Regions from separate parts of the Pseudoalteromonas porphyrae genome, predicted to be linked through region 2. Evidence: riboswitches for the same ligand, from Rfam matches in the RefSeq annotation. Region 2 holds a riboswitch; the other holds the start of a gene.
What was found. A riboswitch is a leader RNA that binds a small molecule or an ion and turns the genes downstream of it on or off. The one in region 2 is predicted to bind lysine.

Region 1: linked by a shared signal. The riboswitch ahead of lysC (lysine-sensitive aspartokinase 3) and the one ahead of dapA (4-hydroxy-tetrahydrodipicolinate synthase) in region 2 are both predicted to bind lysine.

The regions. Positions count from the first base shown of each region.
Region 1 is NZ_LHPH01000024.1:26,925-31,354, forward strand. Features, by position in the region: gene ADS77_RS17230 (hypothetical protein) at 1-597, opposite strand, end outside; gene nhaD (sodium:proton antiporter NhaD) at 776-2,023, shown strand; lysine riboswitch at 2,139-2,311, shown strand; gene lysC (lysine-sensitive aspartokinase 3) at 2,389-3,792, shown strand; gene ADS77_RS17245 (4'-phosphopantetheinyl transferase family protein) at 3,769-4,430, opposite strand, start outside.
Region 2 is NZ_LHPH01000002.1:257,865-262,294, reverse strand. Features, by position in the region: gene ADS77_RS03050 (PLP-dependent decarboxylase) at 1-632, opposite strand, end outside; gene ADS77_RS03045 (2,3,4,5-tetrahydropyridine-2,6-dicarboxylate N-succinyltransferase) at 632-1,372, opposite strand; gene dapA (4-hydroxy-tetrahydrodipicolinate synthase) at 1,388-2,272, opposite strand; lysine riboswitch at 2,410-2,603, opposite strand; gene ADS77_RS03035 (DNA-3-methyladenine glycosylase I) at 2,784-3,485, shown strand; gene ADS77_RS03030 (protein adenylyltransferase SelO) at 3,494-4,430, shown strand, end outside.

The DNA.
Region 1 (4,430 bases), on a different contig from region 2:
GGTACTAAAACACGCATGAAAATCGCCACGAATATCAACCATCTCAAGCATTGGTTCTATGTACTCGTCAAATGCTTCAATGACGGCTTTATAGCGCTTTTGCAGTGATTGCACTGCGTTATTGGCTTTAGCTTGTTCGACTATGTTTAAAATGGCGTTTTCATTGTGGGCAAATAATTTCATTATTTTACGCACTCGATCATCCATAATGCGGCTAAAGCGGCGCATCTCATCGTAGTCTTCAATGCTACCTGCATTATCTAGGCGGTTGCCTAGGCGTGCTAAATCTTCAACCAATACGCTAATTTCTTGTGCTAGGCCTAAATGCTCTTCCTGTAATAAAAAGGTGGCGAAATCTGCAATGGCACGGTTAATTTCAAGCTGAGATGATTTTGCCAAGGGAATAATAATATCTTGGTTTAAAAGCCGATTGGTTTCTTTATAGATCCGTTCGTTTGACCACGTTGGTTGTTTTTGTTTGATCGCACTTTGTACGTCTTTTAGGCTAAAATCGGCCATTTTAAAACGTTTAAATAGCAGCTCTAACATTCCCCAGTGCTCGGTTAGGGTATTTAGCAACTTTTTAGCTGGGATCATAAAGCTCCAAAAAATCTAATGAGTGCTGTGTACCTGTGTTATTTGGACACAGCAATTACTTATATAATATTAAATTGGCAATAGTTTTACACAGCCTTTGGTGCTAGACTGCGCGCCGTGTCGATTACTGACACCTAGTATACAATTTTTACATTTTTATAAAGGTTGTTCAAACGCCATGGTAACTGCAATTATCCTAACCCTGATAGCGCTTGCATTCGTGCTCATCGTTATAGAGGATATTATCCATGTAAACAAGGCCAAAACCACGCTTTTCTTTGGTACTTTATGCTGGATTATCTTATTTATCTCGCCTTTAAACGGGCAAACCCCCGAAAGTGTACAACACCAACTTGACCACAATATTTTAGAGATTGCCACATTATGGTTGTTTTTAATGGCTGCAATGACCTTTGTTGCCTATTTAAACTCTAAAGGTTTTATCCAAAATATTGTGCACAAGATCATGCCAAGCTCGATTAGCGAGCGAAAGTTAATGTTCTTGATTGGTGGCTTTTCATTTTTATTCTCGTCGATTTCAGACAACATTACCGCGACGCTAATTTCATTGGCCGTTGTTATGTCGTTAAAACTGGACCCGAAAAAACTGATTAAGTACGCAACGTTAATCATCTTCAGTGTTAACTCTGGTGGTGTGTCGTTAATTACTGGTGACGTAACAACCTTGATGATTTTCCTTGATGGTAAAGTCAGTATTGGAAATTTACTACTGTTAATTGCCCCTGCATTATTTAGTGTTGCTTTATTGGCCGTTATGCTGTCATTTGGGTTAAACGGTGCGGTGCAGTTTACTAAGCAAGAAGATCGCCGAATTGAAAAAACGGATATAACCATTGCCGTTATTTTCTTATCGACGATTATTGCAACGCTGACACTCAGTGTGATGTATCACGTACCTCCATTGTTAACGTTCTTGTTTGGTTTATCGTTAATGTTTTTGACGGCGCAATTTTTAATGCGCAAAAAAGACGTCAACAAAAAAATCATCGACTACATTCGTGAAATTGAATACGACACGCTACTGTTTTTTGTGGGTGTACTACTGCTTGTTGGTGCGCTAAAAGAAGTGGGTATGCTAAGCAAGTTTACGAATTTGTATGAGTTAATGGCACCAGAGTATGCAAACTACTTAATGGGTATACTCTCTGCTGCGGTAGATAACGTCCCGCTGACTGCTGCGCTGCTTAAAGCTGAAATAGTCATGAGTCCGCAACAATGGTTGTCGTTCACGTATGCAACTGGTGTGGGCGGCTCAATGCTTATTATTGGTTCTGCGGCAGGTATTATTGCGATGAGTAAAGTAAAAGCACTCACATTTTTAAGTTATTTACGTATGTCGTTGTATTTATTAATAGCGTATACAATCGGTTATATGGGCTCATATTTAGCAGGTAGTTTTATTTAATGACCTTTATTAATTAAAACAACTTGACAGCTAGACGTCTAAACGATAACTTTCAAAGCCCACTTTATGTGGGCTTTGTTATTTTAATTGGCAATTATAAAATGCAATTAATCTAACATTCAGAAGAGGTGCGGTATTTAGGTACTTAATGTGAGGCGACGACTGCCAACGACCATTAAGGAGGGAAATATTCGCCGAGGAAAACAACTGCACGTCACAGTGGTTTTTCGGTTTATGGGGCTGAATCCTCAAAACTGTCACCAAATTAGGTGGAGAGCTTCTGGCAGTGGACTTTTCTTATCGAGCACCCCCTTGCCAAGTTCTTCTTGTATTACCGTGGTTTGAATGCCACAAAAGGAGACGACATGAATACCCAATTAGCTGCTAATAACGCGCAACAGTCAGCACAAAACCAAAAAACAGATCACGTAGTAGCAAAATTTGGCGGCACCAGTGTGGCCAACTTTGACGCTATGAGTCGTTGCAGTGAAATTATTGTAGCCGATAACAATGTACGCGTAGTGGCTGTAAGTGCCAGTGCAGGTGTCACTAATCACCTTGTTGCATTGTGTAAAAAAGATATCTCAATGGGTGAGCGCGCAGAAAACATCACCGGCGTGTTAGCCATTCAAGAAGCTATTTTAAATGAACTATCGCTTGATGCGGACTTAGCCCATGGCTTTGACGAAACTATTAAAGCGTTTCAAGCTTTAGCCAGTGAAGGCGTTAAATCAAAACAACAACAAGATGAACTCCTGAGTTTTGGTGAGCGCTTATCGTCGTATTTATTTACTCAGGTGCTGCGTTTGAATGGTTTAAACGCAATTCGTTTTGATGTGCGCCAAGTATTAAAAACAGACAGCCAGTTTTCAAAGGCTACACCAGATGTAGCGGCCACCGCTGCGGCTGCGAAAGAGCATTTGTTCCCACTATTAGCTGAGCATGTTATTGTCACACAAGGTTTTATAGGCAGTGATGCGCATGGTCAAACGACCACTCTTGGCCGTGGCGGTTCAGATTACAGCGCAGCATTATTGGCCGAGGCAATTAACGCCAAAAGCGTGCATATTTGGACGGACGTGGTAGGTATATTTAGCACTGATCCACGTTTATGTGCCAAAGCAACACCGATTGCGCGCTTAAGTTTTGATGAAGCGGCAGAAATGGCAACTTTTGGCGCTAAAGTGCTACATCCTGCGACTATTTTACCAGCAAGCCGTAGTCACATTAACGTCTTTGTAGGTTCGAGCCGTGAACCAGAGCGTGGTGGTACGTGGATTGAGCGTGAAAAATCACAATTGCCAGGTATTCGTGCAGTTACACAGCGTAAAAACCAGTTATTGCTTACGCTTAAGAGCCCTGAAATGCTATTAGCCAGCGGCTTTTTAGCGCGCGTGTTTACGATTCTAAGCGAGTTTAACATCTCGGTTGATTTAGTTACCACGTCAGAAATAAGCGTGGCTATTACATTGGATAACGCGCCAAATGCATCGCGTCCTGAGCTTGATCAAGACTGTTTAGATAAATTAGCAGAGTTTTGCCATGTCTCGGTAGAGAACAATTTAACGCTAGTGGCGCTGATTGGCTCACAAATTCAATTACGTCAGCACGAAATGAATTTAATGAACGTATTAAGTGATTTTAATATTCGCTTAATCTGCCATGGTGCTAGTAAGCACAACTTATGCTTTTTGGTAGAACAAGCTGAATCGGATCGCGTTGTACAAGCCATTCATAGCCGCTTATTAGAAGTTCAAAACGCCGCGTAATTGGTCGATAGTATTTACCACAGAGCACTGCCAGTCAGTGCTCTGATTACTCACTACACTCACATCAAACTCATTATATTGGCAGCTTACAGCGCGCAAATGAGCCTGCGTTAATTGATCAAACACATTGGGACTAAGCAATTTTGCAATCGGCTGGCTGGTGGCTTTAGCGAGTGCTTCTTTTAAGGTCCATATTCTAAAAAATCGCTCAGCGCCTTGTTGTTGATTTTGCGTTATTAAATTTACTTCATCAGGGTGGTAAAAATGCTTTGCGAGCTTTTCAAATGGGCGCTTTGTGCTTATTTTTTCAATATCAAAACCAAACTCAATTCGCTCAATATTCAGCGCGGCACCGACAAAACCGTTTGAGTGCGACAGGCAACTGCTAAACACGGTGTTACTGCCCGTTATATGTATGAGTAATTTACTGCTAGGCTCGTCAAATTCAGAGCTAATATGATGAGCTGGTAACTTGGCAAACTCTGGGGAGCTTTGTTTTACTAAATACTTAAGCAGCAGTCGAGTAGCTAAATATTCTTGCTTGGCTTTGTTACTTTTACGACGAGTGATCACCGCGAGTTCAAAAGGGCTCAATAGCGTATTTAAATCGAACTTATCAATATTTAAATGCTGGGCAT
Region 2 (4,430 bases):
TGCGTTAGCGGCGCAATCATTTGTGACCAGAGCTCTGCGAGTTTGTCACTGCTGAGCATATTGCCCCACTGAAAAATATGCAGGCCGTCAAAGTTTAGCGTAGGGTAGTCGCGAGTATTTAGCGCCTGCCATTCATCACAACCGAGCCCAAACGGCGTTAAGCTATCGCCACCTAGTGGGTTTTTTTCGCCTTCGGGCCAGCGTAATTGTACGCGCAGCAATACTTGCAGCTGACAGTTTAGTAAGCTTGCTTGCTCATTGAGCCAGCGTACTTGATTGAGGCTTTCGGCAACAAATATGCGTACTCCGCGCTCAATAAAGTGTTTAATTTGTTTCGGGCTCTTTGCAGGCCCGGTGTTGAGCACGCGCTCGCTGTTAATACCTTGAGCAAGTACTTGCTCAAGTTCGCCCTTGCTTGCAACATCAAAGTTAAAGCCTGCGCTATCTAAGCTTTGAATCACTTTAGATAGGGGATTAGCTTTAACGGCATACCAAAGCTTTACCTGTGTTTGCGTTACTAAACGCGCTAGGTGTGCGTTTAGGGTATCAAGGTCATACACAAAAAATGGCGTATCAAGCTGGCTTGATAACTCATCAATGGCGGTTTTAACTGGTGTGCTCAAAAAGGTCATTAACGTAAAACCTCTTCAAGAAGTAATGACGCATCGCTTTGTTCGTCGCGGTATTTTACGATTAACGCGCATGACATGCTTAAACCTTGCTCGCGTGCCCATGCGTTTGATGCAGGACGAGAACCTGGTATAACAATCGCGTATTCTGGAATAGGTTCGCCTTTATCAAGCTGACGCTCATTTACGCAGTCATATACAGGGATAGTGGCTGATAAACGTACGCCAGGGGCAAGTACTGCGCCTTTTTTAACGACTACGCCTTCAACAATCACACAACCTGCGCCAATAAATGCGTCGTCTTCAACGACTACAGGGCTTGCGCCAATTGGCTCAAGTACGCCGCCTAATTGTACTGCAGCGCTTAAATGTACATTTTTACCTACTTGCGCACACGAACCAACCAAGGCGTGGCTATCAACCATAGTGCCTTCGTCAATAAATGCACCAATGTTTACATATGCTGGTGGCATGATAATCGTGCCTTTAGCAACATGTGCACCGCGGCGAACACTTGAGCCACCTGGTACCATACGCACACCATTTTCAGCAGTGAATTCTTGTGGTGCTAGGTTATGTTTATCTACAAAACCACCAGCGAATTCAGTATTAGTGCCGTTTTTAAACGCTTCTAAAATACCTTTTTTTACTTCAACGTTTGCATGCCATTGGCCGTTATCGTCTTGTGTTGCTGCGCGTACGGCGCCCGATTCTAAATTATTTAATAGTTCTAACCAGCTCATTATAAAAACCTGTATTTAATGCCAAGATAAAATGGTGTTATTTGCATTACTGATACAATCAGTTTGCGTTAACTCAAGGTGCGTTAAAGGTGGGCGCAAATACGGGCTAGTAATACGCCCTTGTAAATGCATCAATACTTTAACGGGAATAGGATTTGCCACGGCGAACAAGCTTTGAATCGCTTGTGACCAATCGGCAAATAAATTGGGGTGTTGGCCGCTAAGGCTACGTTTTACAAATTCATGGGTTTGTGTCGGCCACGCATTGGCTGCAACAGACACTAAACCTTTTGCACCCGCTTGGGCAAAGTAAGGCATAAGTGCGTCATCACCACTAAAAATAGCTAACTGTGGTGCGGCATTTCTAAAACCTTCAAACTTGGCGATGTCGCCACTGGCTTCTTTTAGCGCCCATAAATTTTTATGATTTTTTAAATTGCTAATTACGGCAGGTGGAATATCAACAGCGCTGCGCCCTGGGACGTTATAAAGCATGCATGGATGAACACTGGCATCGAGTAGGTTTTCAAACCAGTGGGTTTGACCAATCACGCCTGGCTTTGCGTAAAGAGGAGAGCCAAGTAAGTAGCCGTGAATAGGCAGTTTATTGCAGTATTCAACCCAAGCAATTTGTTGTTTGAGGTTCATACCGCCAACAGCAACCATAAGCGGTACGGTCGGATTTAATTGGCATACATGTTCAACAATGGCTTGTTGCTCTTTAAGCGTTAAGGCAAGACCTTCGCCTGTGCTGCCAAGCAGTAAAATGCCGTTATTTGCTGCTTGCTGTTGCGCAACTAATTGATCAAGAATCGCATAGTCGACTTCGCCAGCGTCAGTAAAAGGCGTTACAAGTGCTGTCCATAAAGGATAGTTGTTTAAATCAAAATTGTTTTTCATCTACAACGAACTTATAGAGTGTTCGATGAGTATGCTGTGGGGTACGTGAAAGTGCGCCGCATCGTAGTCATTCGAACTAATATAATCCGAAGAGCGAATGGGCTTAATATAATAGGGCGCAATGGCCTTATTATGCTAAGACCAGAAGCTCTCCACCAAAAAATTTAACAGCAGCGCTGTTATTGGTGACAGTCGCTGGGATTCAACCCAGTCGCCCGAAGTAACCCTTCACAAAAAATGTTACTTCTCGGCGTTAATTCCCCTCACGTATGATCATTGGAGTGTGTGCTCCTCACATACGTTACCTGAATAACGCACCTCTTCTAGCCCACAGTGTAAGTTTCATTAAATAAAAAACTTACACCTTAAATAGGGGTAATGGCAGTGATTAAAGCATTTTAGCCGTCTAGGTGTCAAGTTGGCTTTTGAGCGATCGCTTCGAGAGGGTGGTTACGTATTAATGTTTTTTTTCGTACACTAGCAAACAAAGTCGGTTTAAGGGTATTCAGTAATGGAAAAATTTCAGGAAATTTATCAGCGAGCAGCGCAGCGTAAAGGCAGTGAAGCGATGCTTGAGCAATTGCTTTACGCGCCGCTTTCTAATAAGCAACTAAAATGCTTGCCTGATGATGCATGGCTTGAAGAGTTTACCCGTAAGGTATTTCAAAGCGGCTTTTATTGGTCGGTTATTAATAGTAAATGGACAGGCTTTAGAGAGGTTTTTTGGGACTTTAATATAGAAAAATTACTGATGATGCCACCTGATATGCTAGAGCAAAAAGCAACTGACGAACGTATTATTCGCAACTTTAAAAAAGTACAAACTATTCCAGAAAATGCATATATGATTCACGACGTTGCTCAGCAGCATGGCAGTTTTAGTCAGTTTGTGGCTGATTGGCCAAGTGACGATATAATTGGTTTGTGGGCGTATTTTAAAAAGCACGGTGCACGTTTAGGGGGTAACACAGGCCCGTACACACTGCGCGCATTAGGCAAAGATACCTTTTTGTTGTCGCGTGATGTTGAGGCTTATCTTCGTGGGCATAAAATTATTGATGGTGGTTTGCAAACTAAAAAATCACTAAATAGCGCACAGCACTTTTTTAATGAATTACAGCAGCAAAGTGGCTTAAGCCTCCAAGTGCTGAGTTTATTAGTGGCATACAGCGTGGGTGATAACCGCGTTGGCATACAAACAACCGAAGCCTAAGGAATCCAATGAAACTTGTTAGTCGCTATACTCATATTGCAGAAGATTTTGCAGTCCCTGATTTACCTAGCCCTGTTGTTGCACCAACTTTATTACTTTGGAATGAGGCGGTAGCTAAACAGCTCGATATTCAAGTGAGTCCGTCAGAGCGCGCATCCATCTTTAGCGGAAATACCAGTAACAGCACTGTTGCGGCCGTTGCATTGGGGTATTCAGGGCATCAATTTGGGCATTTTTCACCACGCTTAGGAGACGGCCGCGCGCATTTATTGGGTGCCGTATCTGATCAACATCAACAGCTGTGGGATATTCAGTTAAAAGGGTCCGGTGCTACGCCATTCTCTCGTGGTGGTGATGGGCGCTGTGCTATTGGCCCTGCGATACGTGAATACATTATGAGTGAAGCAATGCATGGCTTAAGTGTTCCGACTACACGCTGTTTAGCCGTGGTTGCCAGTGGAGAAACGGTTTATAGGCAACCACCACAGCAAGGTGCGATAGTAACGCGTGTTGCAAGTAGCCATATTAGAGTGGGGTCTTTTCAGTATTTAGCAACTCAAGGGGACGTGTCAGCGTTACAGGCATTAGCTGATAGTGCAATTGCGCGCCATTACCCTGAAATTCAATCCACAGGGTCAGATCGTTACTTAGCATTTTTAAAAGCTGTTATTGAAAAGCAAATCACTTTGGTCGTAAGTTGGATGCGGGTTGGTTTTATTCATGGCGTGATGAATACAGATAATACACTGATAAGTGGTGAGACGATTGATTACGGCCCATGTGCGATGATGAATCAATTTGATTTTGATACTGTGTTTAGCTCAATTGATCGACAAGCGCGGTACGCATTTGGCAGTCAGCCTAACATAGCTAACTGGAATTGTGCGCGTTTGGCTGAGAGCTTACTGCCACTCATACACGAAGATGATGAACAAGCCGTCGAAT